DNA from 2 places in the Streptomyces sp. NBC_01244 genome. Region 2 is predicted to be linked to the other one. Evidence: predicted binding sites of a transcription regulator. Region 2 holds the regulator's gene; the other holds the start of a gene.
The links. Region 2 encodes HrcA, which represses chaperone genes, less so after heat shock. Its sites were predicted from a motif close to TTNGCACTCNGNNNNNCNGAGTGCNAA; they were not measured.
Positions count from the first base shown of each region.

Region 1 (8,733 bases), 1.1 Mb from region 2:
GGTGCGGACACAGCACCCTTCCTCTTCCGCTTCTCGGCCTCCGAGCGCGCCTATGGGCCAGACCTGTTCGTTGCGGATGAGGCGGCCTTCGACGGGGAGGGCCGACACGCGGACGGTGCGGCTCTGTCCCTAGTAGCGGAGTTCACCTCGGTGTCTACGAGAGACGCCGACTGGAACGAAAAGCTGGACGTGTACGGCCTGCTCGTCCCCGTCTACCTGGTCGTCGACATGCAGGACTCGGAGATCACCTGCTTCTGGGACCCCTCCCCGCACGGATACCGCTCCCGCAAGACGGTCTCCTTCGGTGAGCCCCTGCACGTCCCGGAGCCCTTCGACTTCGACATCGACACCACCGGCTTCTAGGCCCGCACAAACGCCCGAGGGCGGCACCCCCAGCTGGGGGTGCCGCCCTCGGTACGTGATGCGAACAGCCGATCTACCTTCGGGCCGGAGCCCGGGGGTGGATCAGAAGTCCATGTCGCCGCCCGGCATGCCGCCGCCGGCAGCGGCGCCGGCCTTCTCGGGCTTGTCGGCGATGACGGCCTCGGTGGTGAGGAAGAGAGCCGCGATGGACGCCGCGTTCTGCAGGGCAGAGCGGGTGACCTTCGCCGGGTCGATGATGCCCTCGGCGATCATGTCCACGTACTCGCCGGTCGCGGCGTTCAGGCCCCAACCGATCTGCAGGTTGCGGACCTTCTCCACGACGACGCCACCCTCGAGACCACCGTTGACGGCGATCTGCTTGAGCGGGGCCTCCAGCGCGAGCTTGACGGCGTTGGCGCCGGTCGCCTCGTCGCCGGTGAGCTCGAGCTTGTCGAAGACCGAGGAGGCCTGCAGCAGGGCCACGCCGCCACCGGCGACGATGCCCTCTTCGACGGCCGCCTTCGCGTTGCGAACGGCGTCCTCGATGCGGTGCTTGCGCTCCTTGAGCTCGACCTCGGTCGCGGCGCCGGCCTTGATGACCGCAACACCGCCGGCGAGCTTCGCCAGGCGCTCCTGCAGCTTCTCGCGGTCGTAGTCCGAGTCGGAGTTCTCGATCTCGGCGCGGATCTGGTTGACGCGACCCTGGACCTGGTCGCTGTCACCGGAGCCGTCGACGATGGTCGTCTCGTCCTTGGTGATGACGACCTTGCGGGCGCGGCCGAGCAGGTCGAGACCGGCGTTCTCGAGCTTGAGGCCGACCTCCTCGGAGATGACCGTGCCGCCCGTGAGGATGGCGATGTCGCCGAGCATGGCCTTGCGGCGGTCGCCGAAGCCCGGGGCCTTGACGGCGACGGACTTGAAGGTGCCGCGGATCTTGTTGACGACGAGGGTGGAGAGCGCCTCGCCCTCGACGTCCTCGGCGATGATCAGCAGCGGCTTGCCGGACTGCATGACCTTCTCCAGGAGCGGCAGCAGGTCCTTGACCGAGCCGATCTTGGAGTTGACGATCAGGATGTACGGGTCGTCGAGGGACGACTCCATGCGCTCCATGTCGGTGGCGAAGTACGCCGAGATGTAGCCCTTGTCGAAGCGCATGCCCTCGGTGAGCTCGAGCTCCAGGCCGAAGGTCTGCGACTCCTCGACCGTGATGACGCCTTCCTTGCCGACCTTGTCCATGGCCTCGGCGATGAGCTCGCCGATCTGGGTGTCGGCGGCGGAGATGGAGGCCGTCGAAGCGATCTGCTCCTTGGTCTCGACATCCTTGGCCTGCGCCAGCAGGGCGGCGGAGACGGCCTCGACGGCCTTCTCGATACCGCGCTTGAGGGCCATCGGGTTCGCACCGGCGGCCACGTTGCGCAGGCCCTCGCGGACGAGCGCCTGGGCGAGAACGGTGGCGGTGGTCGTACCGTCGCCGGCGACGTCGTCCGTCTTCTTGGCGACTTCCTTGACCAGCTCGGCGCCGATCTTCTCGTACGGGTCCTCGAGCTCGATCTCCTTGGCGATGGAGACACCATCGTTGGTGATCGTGGGGGCGCCCCACTTCTTCTCAAGGACGACGTTGCGACCCTTGGGGCCAAGGGTGACCTTGACGGCGTCGGCGAGCTGGTTCATGCCTCGCTCGAGACCGCGCCGGGCCTCCTCGTTGAACGCAATGATCTTGGCCATCTGAAGTGGTCCTCCCGGACAGCGGTGGATTGCTCCCGGACCGCGCCCGCGCCCGCGACGGACGGCCTGCGTGCCCGGCGGTTTCTTCCCGCCGGACCCTGCGGGCCTCACTGACCCGGTCCTCGTATAGGTAGCACTCTCACCTGGAGAGTGCTAACGCCAATGATTAGCACTCGACCCCCCCGAGTGCAAGCGGCTTCGGGCAACCCGGGATGAACAGCCAGGCGCGCCAAGGGCGCCGGAGCCGCCACGCACGAGGGGCCCGCATCCCGTGTCCAGGATGTGGGCCCCTCGTACATATGCCGTTGTGCCGTCGTACGCGGCCGCCGTGCGTGGCCCCGTACGTGTCGGTGGTCGATCGCGGTCGGACTAGCCGGCGGCGAGCTTGACCATGTCCGCCTGCGGACCCTTCTGGCCCTGCGAGATCTCGAACTCGACCCGCTGACCCTCTTCAAGGGTGCGGTACCCGTCCATCTGGATGGCGCTGTAGTGGACGAACACATCCGCACCACCGTCGACCGCGATGAAGCCGTAGCCCTTCTCCGCGTTGAACCACTTGACGGTGCCCTGAGCCATGCCTAACTCCCCTATTACTGGCCCTTGCGCAGGACCGCACTTCGCGGTCCCGGGTCAGAACTTGCGCCGGAACGCCTCGACCGGGGCTGAATGTATCCGCACCGCTGCTGTCTGCAACAGGTCATTCCGACGAGAATTCTGGACACGGCAAAAGATTGAAATAAGGTGAAAACCCAGAATATTCCAGGGCAACTCGGGCCGGACAAACCACGCCAACGACCCATAGCGCACTTGCATGTTGACTCAATGTCAACCCTCTCGCGGCCCGCTCATATGCGGCGGGCAAGAACAGCGGAGGGGACTTCCCCAACTCTACCGCGCCCAACCCAGCAGAATTGCCCCCTCCGTTTGGTAACGGAGGGGGCAATTCAGTTTCTACGAGGTCTCGCGCACGCCGTACGGGGCTCAGCAGCCGCCCGCGACGGCCGGAATGATCGAGATACCGGCGCCGTCCGGAGTGGACGTCTGCAGCCCGCCCTCGAAGCGCACGTCGTCGTCGTTCACGTAGACGTTGACGAACCGGCGCAGCTTGCCCTGGTCGTCCAAGACGCGCGCGGCGATGCCGGGGTGGCTGGTCTCCAGGGACTGGATGACCTCTTCGAGGGTCGCGCCCTCGGCGGAGACCTCGGCCCGGCCGCCGGTGTAGGTGCGCAGGATGGTGGGGATGCGGACGTTGACGCTCATGGCGCTACTGCCTTTCCGGTGTGCAGGGAGAAGAGGATCAGGCCAGGTTGGCGGCGCGGAACGCGTCCAGGCTGGGGCGGATGGTGGCGGTCTGGCCACCACCTTCGGCCACCGCCTCCAGGGTCTTGAGGCCGTCACCGGTGTTCAGGACCACGGTGGTCAGCGCGGGGTCGAGCTGCCCGTTCTCGATGAGCTTCTTCGTCACGCCGACGGTCACGCCGCCCGCGGTCTCGGCGAAGATGCCCTCGGTCTGGGCGAGGAGCTTGATGGCCTCGACGACCTGCTCGTCGTTGACGTCCTCGACGAAGCCGCCGGTCCGGCGCGCGATGTCCAGGACGTACGGGCCGTCCGCAGGGTTGCCGATGGCCAGCGACTTGGCGATGGTGTTCGGCTTCTGCGGGCGGACCACCTCGTGACCGGCCTTGAAGGCGGTCGAGACGGGCGAGCAGCCCTCGGCCTGGGCGCCGAAGATCTTGTACGGCTTGTCCTCGACGAGGCCGAGCTTGATCAGCTCCTGCAGGCCCTTGTCGATCTTCGTGAGCTGCGAGCCGGACGCGATCGGGATGACGATCTGGTCGGGCAGCTGCCAGCCGAGCTGCTCGCAGATCTCGTACGCCAGGGTCTTGGAACCCTCGCCGTAGTACGGGCGCAGGTTGACGTTGACGAAGCCCCAGCCCTCGCCCAGCGGGTCGCCGATGAGCTCGGAGCAGAAGCGGTTGACGTCGTCGTAGTTGCCCTCGATGCCGACGAGGTCGCCACCGTAGACACCGGCCATGACGACCTTGCCCTGCTCCAGGTCGTGCGGGATGAACACGCAGGAGCGGAAGCCGGCGCGGGCGGCGGCGGCGCCGACGGCGCCGGCCAGGTTGCCGGTGGAGGAGCAGGAGAGGGTGGTGAAGCCGAAGGCGCGGGCGGCCTCGACGGCGATGGCCACGACGCGGTCCTTGAAGGAGTGCGTCGGGTTGCCGGAGTCGTCCTTGACGTAGAGCTTGCCGGTGACGCCGAGCTCCTTGGCCAGGTTGGCCGCGTCCACGAGCTTGGTGAAGCCCGGGTTCAGGCTCGGCTTGGAGGCCACGTCCGCCGGGACGGGCAGCAGCGGCGCGTAGCGCCAGATGTTGTTCGGGCCGGCCTCGATGGCGGCGCGCAGGGCTTCCGGGTCGCCCAGCGGCAGGTCGTAGGCGACTTCGAGCGGTCCGAAGCACTCGGCGCAGGCGAAGATCGGGCCGAGCTCGAAGCGGGTACCGCACTCACGACAGGAGAGGCCGGTGGCGGGACCGAGATCAACAGAGGCGCCAGAAGCGTTTTCAACGGTTTCGGCAGAGGTTGCGACAGATTGTGCAGCCATGATGGCGAGGCCCTTTCTCCTCATCTTCCCCATGGCGCACTTCGCCATGAGACGGAATTGGCACCTTCCCTAGCCGGGGACCTCGCTGGCGGCGCTGGTGTGCGCGATCGCGAGAACCGACTGGAGGGTTGCCGGGGCTTCAACGGGCCGTGTCCCTCTGCCCCTCTGGATGAGCGGTATGGCACCGGCACACGCGCTCTGTGGCGCGCCGGTGCGTTTGTACGCGGGGACCCCCGGCATGCGGTGGACCTTCGCGTTGTTCAAGACTGTAACCGAAGGCCCGGGTGGTTGAGACAGCCGTCCGAACCGCGAGATGGATCACATTTCGGTCCAAACCAGTGATGAACCCAATGATGAACCAGGGAGTGCTGAAGGTGCTGGAAGAGGTGGAGCGCTGGCTGGCAGACCGCTCCTGGTCAGCCGCCGACCGACCGCTCGGCCAGCTGCTTTCGGCCAAGCGGGCAGCGGGCACCACGGTGAGCGTGGTGCTGCCGGCGCTGAACGAGGAGGCGACGGTCGGCGAGATCGTCGAAGTCATCCGGCGCGATCTGATCGAGGGCCTGCCGGTGCCCCTGGTGGACGAGCTCGTCGTGATCGACTCGGGCTCCACGGACCGCACCGCGGAGGTCGCGGCCAAGGCCGGGGCCCGGGTGGTGCACCGCGACGAGGTCCTGCGGCGGATCCCGGCGCTGCCCGGCAAGGGCGAGGTGCTGTGGCGCTCGCTGCTCGCCACCAGCGGCGACATCGTCTGCTTCGTGGACGCCGACCTGCGCGATTTCTCGGCGACCTTCGTCTCGGGGATCGTCGGCCCGCTGCTGACCGATCCGGACGTGCGGTTCGTCAAGGCCATGTACGACCGGCCCCTCGGCCAGGAGTTCGGCGACCCGTACGCCCCGGCCTCCGCCAAGGCCCACGGCCAGGGCGGCCGGGTCACGGAGCTGGTGGCCCGTCCCCTGCTCAACCTGCACTGGCCGCAGCTGGCCGGCTTCGTCCAGCCGCTGGGCGGTGAGTACGCCGTACGCCGCGAGCTGCTGGAGCGGCTGCCGTTCCCCGTGGGGTACGGCGTCGAGCTGGGCCTGCTGGTGGACGCGCTGCACGCGGCCGGGCTGGACGCCCTGGCCCAGGTCGACGTGGGCGTACGGCTGCACCGCCACCAGGACGGCCAGGCGCTGGGGCGGATGGCCGCGGCGATCTACCGCACGGCGCAGGTCAGGCTCTCGCGCGGGCACCTCGTACGCCCGGAGCTGACGCAGTTCGAGCGGGGCCCGGAGGGGTTCGTACCGCACACTTACGCCGTGGACACCGAGGAGCGGCCGCCGATGATCGACATCGAGGAGTACGCGCGCCGCCGCGTGGCGTAACGCCCGAATCGGCTCCCGTCCGCCACGCTCACGGCACCCGGCGGTGTGGTCTTCCTCTCGGTGCGGCGCGTGCGCGGGCGCTGACGTTTGACCGGACGCGAGGCGGGCTAGGTTCGCCGCATGGCTTCCCAGGTGCTCGTCGCCGCGAATCGCGGCCCCCTCTCGTACGCCCTCGCCACGGACGGCACGCTCAGTGCCCGCCGTGGCGGGGGCGGCCTCGTTTCCGGCCTCTCCGCCGCCCTCGCGCAGCAGCCGGAGGCGCTGTGGATCTGCGCGGCCCTGTCCGACGCGGACCGGGAGGCGGTACGGCGGGGAGTCGCCGAGCCAGGCGTACGGATGCTGCCGATCGACCCGGAGGTCTACGACGGGGCGTACAACGGCATCGCGAACTCGGTGCTGTGGTTCCTCCACCACCACCTGTACGAGATCCCGCGCGAGCCGGTCTTCGACGCGGAGTTCCGGCGGCAGTGGGGCTCGTACGTCACCTACAACGAGGCCTTCGCGGCGGCGCTGGCGGAGGAGGCGGCCGAGGGGGCGGCGGTCCTGATCCAGGACTACCACCTGGCCCTGGCCCCCGGAATGCTCCGGGAGCTCCGCCCCGACCTGCGGATCGGGCACTTCACACACACGCCGTGGGCCTCGCGGGAGTTCCTGGAGATGCTCCCGGCGGACATCCGGAGCCAGTTGGTGTGGGGGATGCTCGGGGCGGACCGGCTGGGCTTCCACACATGGGGGTGGGCCGACAACTTCATCGCCGGCGCGAAGCTCGATGACGCGACCGGCATCGCGGACCCCTTCTTCCCCCGGGACGGACAGGCCGGGGTGTGGCACCGCAAGCTGCTCGCGGACCGCGGGACGTACGGGGAGAAGCGGTTCGCCGCGGTGACCCCCTACCCCCTCGGCGTGGACGGGGACGAGCTGCGCGCGCTCGCGCACCGGCCGGAGGTGGACGACAAGCTGGCGGCGCTGCGGGCGGAGGTCGGCGGGCTGAAGACGATCGTCCGGGTGGACCGCACGGAGCTGTCGAAGAACATCCTGCGGGGGCTGCTGGCGTACCGGGAGCTGCTGGTCACGCACCCCGAGTGGCGGGAGCGGGTGGTCCACCTGGCCTCCGCGTACCCCTCCCGGCAGGACCTGACCGTCTACCGGCAGTACACCGAGTCGGTGCGGGAGCTGGCGGCCTCGATCAACGCGGAGTTCGGCACGGCCGGCTGGCAGCCGGTACTGGTCTCCGTCGAAGACGACTTCGCGCGGTCGCTGGCGGCGTACCGGCTGGCGGACGTGGCGCTGGTCAATCCCGTGCGGGACGGCATGAACCTCGTCGCGAAGGAGATCCCGGTGGTGTCGGAGGCGGGGTGCGCGCTGGTGCTGTCCACCGGGGCGGGGGCGTACGAGGAGCTCGGGGCGGATGCGCTGACGGTGAACCCGTACGACGTGACGGCGACGGCGGAGGCGTTGCACGCCGCCCTGTCCATGCCGGCGGCGGAGCGCGCGGACCGTACGAAACGCCTGGCCGCGGCGTCCACGGCCCTCCCGCCGGCCCAGTGGCTCACGTCCCAACTGGACGCCCTGCGCACCTGACCGCGCCCCCGCCCGGGGCGAACCCCCGCAGCAACCCGCACCGCTGCGCGAGGCCAGGTCCCCACGGCGCCCCTCACCGCTACCCGGGCAAAGCCCCCACGGCGCCCCTCAGCGCTGCGCGGGCAAAGCCCCCGCTGCGACCCTCGCCGCTGCGCGGGGCAAAGTCCCCTACCCGCCCTTCCACCGTTCCCCGGGCTGCGCCCGGACCCCTCCTGGGGCTCCGCCCCAGACCCCGCTCCTCAAACGCCGGAGGGGCTGGAATTGCCGCTGCGCGGCAACCCAGCACGCCGGCCCATCCCAGCCTCGCCTGCGTTTGAGGCGCGGGTCTGGGCGGAGCCCGGGGAACGGTAGAAGGGTGGGTAGGGGACGGCCCCGCAGGGCACCGAGCCGCACCCGCCCACCGGGCACGCAGGCACGCTGGCACGCGTCAAAGACTAGGCACGCACGGCCCCGGCCAACGCCGCCAGGAAGGCGACGACCTCCGACGGACCGGACAGCGTCAGGTCCGCTCGGGAGGCGAGTTCCGGAACCTCCGCGGAGCCACTGCACAGCAGCAGCCCCGGCATGCCCCCCGCCCGCAGCTTCTCCACCGCCGAGTACGCCGCGAGGTCCCCCAAGTCGTCCCCGGCGTAGAGCACGGCCTGCGCCCCCACCTCCGCGAGGTACTCCGTGAGGGCGACGCCCTTGTCCATCCCCGGCGGCCGCAGCTCCAGTACGGCCCGGCCCGGTTCGACCATCAGGCCGTGCCGGGCCGCCAGCCCCGCCAGGGGCTCGCGCAGGGCCGCGAAGGCCGCTTCCGGGTCGGCCGCGCGGCGGGTGTGGACGGCCAGCGCCTGGCCCTTCTCCTCGATCCAGGTCCCGCGCCACGCGCCGATCGCGTCCAGGAACCCGGGCAGCTCCGCCCGGACCGCCGCCACCCCCGGATGCTCGGCCGGAGCGTGCACGATGCCGCTCACGGCATCCCATCGCTCGGCCCCGTAGTGCCCGAGCACCACCAGGTGTTCGAGTCCCGGGACCCCGGCGAAGCCCCCGTAGCGGACGGCGACCCCGGCCGGCCGGCCGGTGACGACCGCGATGGAGCCGACCTCGGGGGCGAGG
Region 1 is NZ_CP108488.1:4,421,004-4,429,736, forward strand. It holds gene OG247_RS19720 (Uma2 family endonuclease) at 1-363, shown strand, start outside; gene groL (chaperonin GroEL) at 466-2,088, opposite strand; gene OG247_RS19730 (cold-shock protein) at 2,458-2,664, opposite strand; gene OG247_RS19735 (MoaD/ThiS family protein) at 3,070-3,348, opposite strand; gene thrC (threonine synthase) at 3,386-4,693, opposite strand; SAM riboswitch class I at 4,711-4,869, opposite strand; gene OG247_RS19745 (glucosyl-3-phosphoglycerate synthase) at 5,068-6,054, shown strand; gene OG247_RS19750 (alpha,alpha-trehalose-phosphate synthase (UDP-forming)) at 6,175-7,635, shown strand; gene otsB (trehalose-phosphatase) at 8,070-8,733, opposite strand, start outside.
Region 1: the regulator HrcA is predicted to act here: its motif matches at 2,255-2,281, upstream of groL (chaperonin GroEL).

Region 2 (8,733 bases):
GGCGGGCGTCGCTGACGGCGGCCCTGGGGGCCGGACCCGATCACATCAGCGCCTACGCGCTGATCGTGGAGGAGGGCACCCAGCTCGCGCGGCGGATCCGGCGGGGCGAGGTCCCGATGACGGACGACGACGTCCACGCGGACCGGTACCTGATCCTCGACGCGGTGATGGCCGAGGCGGGGTACTCCTGGTACGAGGTCTCGAACTGGGCCACCTCCGAGGCCGGGCGCTGCCTGCACAACGAGCTGTACTGGCGCGGGGCCGACTGGTGGGGGGCCGGGCCCGGAGCGCACTCGCACGTGGGCGGGGTGCGGTGGTGGAACGTGAAGCACCCCGGTGCCTACGCGGCGGCGCTGGCGGAGGGGCGGTCGCCGGGGGCGGGGCGGGAGCTCCTCTCGGAGGAGGACCGGCGGGTCGAGCGGATCCTGCTGGAGCTTCGGCTCGTCGATGGGGTGCCGCTGTCGCTGCTGGCGCCTGCGGGGCTGGCGGCGTCCGTCCGTGCACTGGCCGACGGGCTCCTCGAAGCCGGCCCGTACGCGGCCGGGCGGGCCGTTCTGACCCTGCGGGGTCGCCTCCTGGCCGACGCGGTGGTCCGCGACCTGGTGGACTAGCCCCGGCCGGGGGCGGGGCGGCCCTGCGGGGCCGGGTCCCCTACCCACCCTTCCACCGTTCCCCGGGCTCCGCCCGGACCCGGTTCCGCGTGCGGCGCCGTTTCCGGGGGCCAGCCCCCGGACCCCCGCTCCTCAAACGCCGGAGGGGCTGGATTTCCGCCGGCCGGGGCTGGATTGCCCGCAGGGCACTCCCAGCCTCGCCGGCGTTTGAGGCGCGGGGGCCGGGGCGGAGCCCCGGGGAACGGGCGAAGGGCGGGTAGGGGACTTCTGCCCCGCAGGGCCGCCCCCACCCGGGTCACGCCGTCACGTGGTCGATCAAGTGCTCCACCGCGCCCAGCAGGGTGGGCTCCAGGTCCTTGTACGAGGTCACGCGGGACAGGATGTGCTGCCAGGCGGCTCCGGTGTTCTCCGGCCAGCCCAGGGCCCGGCAGATGCCCGTCTTCCAGTCCTGGCCGGGCGGGATCACCGGCCAGGAGCGGATGCCGAGGGCCGAGGGTTTCACCGCCTGCCAGACGTCCACGTACGGGTGTCCCACGATCAGGACGTGCGGGGAGGTCACGGAGGCGGCGATGCGGGACTCCTTGGAGCCCGGGACCAGGTGGTCCACCAGGATGCCCAGCCGGGCGTCCGCGGCGGGGGCGAAGTCCGCGACCACCGACGGGAGGTCGTCGATGCCCTCCAGGTACTCCACCACGACGCCCTCGATCCGCAGGTCGTCGCCCCAGACCCGTTCGACCAGTTCGGCGTCGTGGCGGCCCTCCACGTAGATCCGGCCCGCCCGGGCCACCCGCGCGCGGGCCCCGGGGACGGCGAGGGAGCCCGAGGCCGTACGGGCCGGGGCGGCCGGCCCCCGGGCCGGGCGGGTCAGGGTCACCACCGCGCCGTCCAGGAGGAAGGCACGGGGTTCGAGGGGGAAGACGCGGCGCTTGCCGAAGCGGTCCTCCAGGGTGACCGTGCCCGCCTCGCAGGCCACCACCGCGCCGCAGAAGTCCGTACCCGCCACCTCGACCACCAGATCGGGATCGGCCGGCACCTCCGGGACGGGCTTGGCGCGCTTCCACTGCGGGGTCAGGTCGGGGGAGTACTCACGCATCCGGCCGAGGGTAGGAGAGCCGGCCGCCTCAGGCGTCCGACACGCCGAAACGGGCCGCCAGTGTGTCGCGTTGGGCACGCACGAAGGCCGCGTCGACCACCGCTCCGTGACCCGGCACGTACAGAGCGTCGTCCCCGCCCAGGGCGAGGAGCCGGTCCAGGGCCGCCGGCCACTGCCCGGGCACCGAGTCCGGACCCGCCTGCGGCTGGCCCGATTCCTCGACCAGGTCGCCGCAGAAGACCACCTCGCGGGCTCCGGGCACGAAGGCGGCCAGATCGTGCCGGGTGTGACCCGGGCCCACGTTCGCCAACAGCACCTGCACTCCGCCCAGGTCGAGCGTCCACTCGCCCGACACCAGGTGCCGGGGGACCACCAGCAGGTCCGCCGCCTCGGCGGCCTCGGCCTCCGGCAGGCCCTGGCGGACCGCGTCCTCGCGCAGCTCCTCCCGGCCCGCCGAGAGCACGGCGTCCAGCCCGACCGGGCCGTAGACCTCCGCCCCCGCGAACGCCGCACCGCCCAGTACGTGGTCGAAATGTCCGTGTGTGAATGCGAGATGGGTCACGCGCCGGCCCGCCAGCCGCTCCGCCTCGGCCCGCACCAGCGCGCCTTCCCGCAGGGAGGACCCGGGGTCGATCAGGAGGGCCGAATCCTCGCCCACCACCAGTCCCACGGTGCAGTCCCACACCGGCAGGCGCTTGCGGCCGGCCCGTTCGGTGAGCCGTTCCCAGCCTGCCTCTTCCCAACGCACGTCCATGCCGCGACGCTACCTTGGCGGGCCGCCCTTGCTACGGGTGTACCACCCCGCCGTACACTGACCGGGGGATCTCTGGCACTCGAACGCTCAGAGTGCCAGCAGGCAGAGCCTGCCGAAGCCGCGAACGACGGAAACGATGGAGGTGTGCGCGATGCTCAGCGAACGCAGACTCGAAGTGCTGCGCGCCATCGTCCAGGACTACGTCGGGACGGAGGAGCCGGTCGGCTCCAAGGCGCTCACCGAGCGGCACCGGCTCGGCGTCTCGCCCGCCACCGTGCGCAACGACATGGCCGTCCTGGAGGACGAGGGCTACATCGCCCAGCCCCACACCAGCGCCGGCCGGATCCCCACCGACAAGGGCTACCGCCTCTTCGTCGACAAGCTGGCGGGGGTCAAACCCCTGTCGACGCCCGAACGCCGGGCCATCCAGAACTTCCTCGACGGGGCCGTGGACCTCGACGACGTCGTCGGCCGTACGGTGCGGTTGCTCGCGCAGCTCACCCGGCAGGTCGCCGTCGTCCAGTACCCGTCGCTGACCCGGTCCACCGTCCGGCACGTGGAACTGCTCGCGCTGGCCCCGGCCCGCCTGATGCTCGTCCTCATCACGGACACCGGCCGGGTCGAGCAGCGGCTCGTCGACTGCCAGACCCCCTTCGGGGAGGCCTCGCTCGCGGACCTGCGGGCCCGCCTCAACAGCCGTGTCGTCGGCCGCCGGTTCACCGACGTGCCGCCGCTGGTGCAGGATCTTCCGGAATCCTTCGAGAACGAGGACCGGGTGACGGTGCGTGCCGTCCTCGACACCCTCCTCGAAACGCTGGTCGAGGAGGCGGAGGAGCGGCTGATGATCGGCGGCACCGCCAACCTCACCCGCTTCGGACACGATTTTCCCCTGACGATCAGGCCGGTGCTCGAAGCGCTGGAGGAGCAGGTCGTGCTCCTCAAGCTGCTGGGCGAGGCCAGTGAGTCGGGAATGGCCGTAAAGATCGGGCATGAGAACGCCTACGAGGGACTGAACTCCACGTCCGTCGTCTCGGTCGGCTACGGTTCGGGCGGCGAAGCAGTCGCCAAACTCGGCGTGGTCGGACCGACCCGCATGGACTACCCCGGAACGATGGGAGCGGTACGCGCAGTGGCACGTTACGTCGGACAGATCCTGGCGGAGTCGTAAGTGGCCACGGACTACTACGCCGTTCTCGGCGTGCGCCGCGACGCATCGCAGGACGAGATCAAGAAGGCATTCCGGCGGCTCGCGCGCGAGCTGCACCCGGATGTGAACCCCGATCCCAAAACGCAAGAGCGTTTCAAGGAGATCAACGCCGCCTACGAGGTCCTCTCGGACCCGCAGAAGAAGCAGGTCTTCGACCTCGGCGGCGACCCGCTGTCCTCCTCGGGCGGCGGCGGAGCCGGGGGATTCGGGGCGGGTGGCTTCGGCAACTTCTCCGACATCATGGACGCCTTCTTCGGCCAGTCCTCGCAGCGCGGACCGCGCTCGCGGACCCGCCGCGGCCAGGACGCCATGATCCGCCTCGACCTGGAACTGGACGAGGCCGCCTTCGGCACGACCAAGGACATCCAGGTCGACACGGCCATCGTCTGCACCACCTGCTCCGGCGAAGGCGCCGCACCCGGCACCTCGGCGCAGACCTGTGACATGTGCCGCGGCCGCGGTGAGGTCTCGCAGGTCACCCGGTCCTTCCTGGGCCAGGTCATGACCTCGCGCCCCTGCCCGCAGTGCCAGGGCTTCGGCACCGTGGTCCCGACCCCGTGCCCCGAGTGCGCGGGCGACGGCCGGGTCCGCTCCCGCCGCAGCCTCACCGTCAAGATCCCGGCGGGCGTCGAGAACGGCACCCGGATCCAGCTCGCGGGCGAGGGTGAGGTCGGCCCCGGCGGCGGCCCCGCCGGCGACCTGTACGTGGAGATCCACGAGCTGCCGCACCCGACCTTCCAGCGGCGCGGGGACGACCTGCACTGCACGGTCACCATCCCGATGACCGCGGCCTCCCTGGGCACCAAGTGCCCGCTGGAGACCCTGGACGGCCTGGAGGAGATCGACATCCGGCCCGGCACCCAGTCCGGCCAGGCGATCCCCCTGCACGGCCGGGGCGTCACGCACCTGCGCGGCGGCGGCCGCGGAGACCTGATCGTCCACGTCGAGGTCACCACCCCGAACAAGCTGGACCCGGCGCAGGAGGACCTGCTGCGCCAGCTCGCGAAGCTGCGCGGCGAGGAGCGTCCGCTCGGCCAGTTCGCGCCGGGCCAGCAAGGCCTGTTCAGCCGCCTGAAGGACGCCTTCAACGGGCGCTGAGCCGCGCGCGGAGCAGCGTACGGGCAGCGTACGAGAACACCTGCGAGCCCGGTCCGGGGATGCCCCGGACCGGGCTCGCGGCATGCGGGACGGCAGGGCGGCGGCGGTATTCGGGCACCCCGGTGAAGGGGACTATGCCAGGCGAATGCCGTGATTCGGTCCCGTGAGCGGGACATGGCACGATGCAGCTCATGTCCTCCGCACCGAACGGTCTCTTCACGTACCCGATCGTGCAGGCGCCCATGGCGGGCGGCGCGTCCTGCCCGCCGCTCGCGGCCGCCGTGTGCGAAGCGGGCGGACTGGGCTTCCTCGCCGGCGGCTACAAAACCGCCGACGGCATGTACCAGGAGATCAAGCGGCTGCGCGCGCTCACCCGCCGCCCCTTCGGCGTCAACCTCTTCCTGCCGCAGACCGGGCACGTGGACCCGGCCGCCGTGGAGGCCTACCGGGGGCACCTCGCCAGTGAGGCCTCCTGGTACGAGATCTCGCTCGCCGACGAGGACATCATCGGCACCAGCGACGACGGCTACGACGCCAAACTGGCCATTCTCATCGAAGACCCGGTACCCGTGGTCTCGTTCACCTTCGGCCTGCCCTCACCCGCGGCCTTCACCTGCCTGCGCAAGGTCGGTACGTACACGATCGCCACCGTCACCTCCGTCGAGGAGGCCCGCGCCGCGCAGGCGGCCGGCGCCGACGCCGTCTGCGTCCAGGGCGTGGAAGCGGGCGGCCACCAGGGCACCCACCGCGACGACCCGCAGGGCGACGGCACGGCCGGAGTCGGCCTGCTCGCGCTCGTCGCGCAGGTGCGCGAGGCCGTGGCCCTCCCGATCATCGCGGCGGGCGGCCTGATGCGCGGCTCGCAGATCGCCGCGCTGCTCACCGCGGGCGCGGAGGCCGCGCAGCTCGGCACGGCCTTCCTGGCCTGCCCGGAGTCCGGCGCGCACGCCCTGCACAAGAAGGCGCTGACCGACCCCCTGTTCGTCCGGACGGAGCTGACCCGTGCCTTCTCCGGCCGGCCGGCCCGCGGGCTGGTCAACCGGTTCATGCGCGAGCACGGCCCGTACGCCCCGGCCGCGTACCCGCAGGTCCACCACCTGACCGCGCCGCTGCGCAAGGCCGCCGCCGCGGCCGGGGACCCGCAGGGCATGGCCCTGTGGGCGGGCCAGGGGCACCGGCTGGCGCGGGCCCTGCCGGCCGGGGAGCTGGTGGAGGTGCTCGCGGCGGAACTCGGCGCGGCGCAGGACGTGTTGAAGGCAATGCAGATGAGGAGTGCGTCATGACCGCCCCGGTGTTCGTGGTCGAAAAGGTTCCCGCGGGGCCGGAGTTCGTGCTGGACGGCCCCGAGGGCCGCCACGCGGTCTCCGTGAAGCGGCTGGCCCCGGGCGAGGCCCTCGTGCTGACCGACGGACGGGGCGACTGGGCCGAGGCCGTCGTGACGGCCGCCGAGGGCAAGGACCGCCTCGTCGTCTCCGTGTCCGGAGTCTTCGAGGAGCCGGAGCCCGCCGTCCGGATCACCGTCGTCCAGGCCCTGCCCAAGGGCGACCGGGGCGAGGTGGCCGTCGAGACCATGACGGAGACCGGCGTCGACGCGATCGTTCCCTGGCAGGCTTCGCGCTGCATCACCCAGTGGCGCGGCGAGCGGGGCGCCAAATCCCTCGCGAAGTGGCGGGCCACCGCCCGGGAGTCCGGCAAGCAGTCCCGCCGGGTCCGCTTCCCCGACGTCGAGGAAGCACTGTCGACCAAGCAGGTCGCGACGCTGCTCGCCGGGGCCGACCTCGCGGTGGTCCTGCACGAGGACCGGGACGCCCCCTCGGGCGCGCTGGCCACCGCGGAACTGCCCGCCGCCGGCTCCATCGTCCTGGTCGTCGGACCCGAGGGCGGGGTCTCCCCGGACGAACTCGCCGCCTTCGCCGCGGCCGGGGCGCACCCGTACCGGCTGGGCCCCTCGGTGCTGCGCACCTCCACGGCGGGCACGGCCGCCGCGGCGGTCCTGCTGGCGAGGACGGGCCGCTGGTCCTGATCGGTCCGGCGGGGGCGGTGGATACGATGCCCGAATCGATCACCCGTCACGAAGGGCTCAGCACATGGCCGGGGAACCGCAGGCCGACTGCCTGTTCTGCAAGATCGTCGCAGGGAACATCCCCGCGACGGTCGTCCGGGAGACGGACACCACCGTCGCCTTCCGGGACATCAACCCGCAGGCGCCCACCCACGTCCTCGTCATCCCGAAGGTGCACTACCCCGACGCCGCCTCCCTCGCGGCCGCGGAGCCCGGGATCGCCGCCGACGTCCTGAGCGAGGCCGGCCGCATCGCCGCCGACGAGAAGATCGTCGAGCACGGCTACCGCGTCGTCTTCAACACCGGCGCCGGCGCCGGCCAGACCGTCTTCCACGCCCACGCGCACGTCCTCGGCGGGCGCGGGCTTCAGTGGCCCCCCGGTTAAGACGTGTCCGTACGAGAACTCGTGGTCCTCGGCACCGCCAGCCAGGTGCCCACCCGCCACCGCAACCACAACGGCTACCTGCTGCGCTGGGACGGCGAGGGCATCCTCTTCGATCCCGGCGAGGGCACCCAGCGCCAGATGCTCCGCGCCGGGGTGGCCGCGCACGACATCAACCGGATCTGTGTCACCCACTTCCACGGGGACCACAGCCTCGGCCTCGCCGGAGTCATCCAGCGGATCAACCTCGACCGGGTCCCGCACCCCGTCACCGCCCACTACCCGGCCTCCGGGCAGAAGTTCTTCGACCGGCTGCGGTACGCCACGGCCTACCGCGAGACCGTGCAGCTCGCCGAGGAGCCGGTGGCCGGGGACGGGATCCTGGCGCGCGGGGACGCGTACACCCTGGACGCCGTACGGCTCTCCCACCCGGTGGAATCCTTCGGCTACCGGGTCACCGAGCCCGACGGACGCCGGATACGGCCCGAGCTGCTCGCGCTCCACGGGATCAAGGGGCCGGACGTGGGCCGGATCCAGCGCGAGGGCGGCCTCGGCGGGGTCACCCTCGAGGAGGTCAGCGAGGCACGTCCCGGACAGCGGTTCGCCTTCGTCATGGACACCCGGCTCTGCGAGGGCGTCGAGGTGCTCGCGGCGGGCTGCGACATGCTGGTGATCGAGTCGACCTTCCTCGACGAGGACGTCCAACTGGCCACCGACCACGGGCACCTCACCGCGGGGCAGGCGGCGCGGGTGGCCCGGGACGGGGGAGTGCGGCACCTCGTGCTGACGCACTTCTCGCAGCGCTACGGTGATCCGTCGGAGTTCGAACGCCAGGCGCGCGCGGCCGGCTTCGAGGGGGAGCTCACGATCGCAGCCGACCTCGTACGGGTCCCCGTGCCCAAGCGGGCCTGATAGCGGGCCCGCCCCCGGGCCAGGGGCCCTGCGGGGCCTGTCCCCTACCCACCCTTCCACCGTTCCCCGGGCTCCGCCCCAGGGAACGGCGGAAGGGCGGGTCGGGGGCCTCGCCCCGCAGGGCCTAGACGCCGGTGCGGGTCCGCTTGCGGGTGCGCTCCCGGGCCCGGCGGGCCGCCGCCGGGGAGAGCAGCAGGACCCGGAGCGGCGGGAGGCGCAGCGGGCGGGCGCGGAGCGGTGCGAGCTCCACGACCTCCAGCTCCTGCGCGCCGACCCTCGGCACCGAACCGGCCGGCGTCCCGGCCCCGGCGGCGAGCACGGCCGCCGGGGCCCCGCCGCGCCGGCGCACCGAGCCGGGGGTCAGCGGGCGTCCGCCGACGTGCAGGGCGACCGCGGTCATCGGCCCGGCCACCGCCAGCAGCAGCCCACCCAGGACCAGGCCCATGCCGGGGAAGCCCGCACCCTCGGCGAGCAGGCTCCCGGTGACGGGCCCGCAGGCCACGCCGAGCGAGGACGCGGAACCGACCAGGACGGCCCAGCGCCCGCGCGGGTCGAGGGCGGCGGCGAGGCCGATGGCGTAGGAGAGCACGACGGGGTAGACCGCGTTCCACAGG
Region 2 is NZ_CP108488.1:3,329,744-3,338,476, reverse strand. It holds gene hemW (radical SAM family heme chaperone HemW) at 1-611, shown strand, start outside; gene OG247_RS14875 (DUF3097 domain-containing protein) at 907-1,704, opposite strand; gene OG247_RS14870 (MBL fold metallo-hydrolase) at 1,733-2,458, opposite strand; gene hrcA (heat-inducible transcriptional repressor HrcA) at 2,610-3,626, shown strand; gene dnaJ (molecular chaperone DnaJ) at 3,627-4,763, shown strand; gene OG247_RS14855 (nitronate monooxygenase) at 4,955-6,046, shown strand; gene OG247_RS14850 (16S rRNA (uracil(1498)-N(3))-methyltransferase) at 6,043-6,786, shown strand; gene OG247_RS14845 (histidine triad nucleotide-binding protein) at 6,851-7,210, shown strand; gene OG247_RS14840 (ribonuclease Z) at 7,214-8,119, shown strand; gene OG247_RS14835 (MFS transporter) at 8,244-8,733, opposite strand, start outside.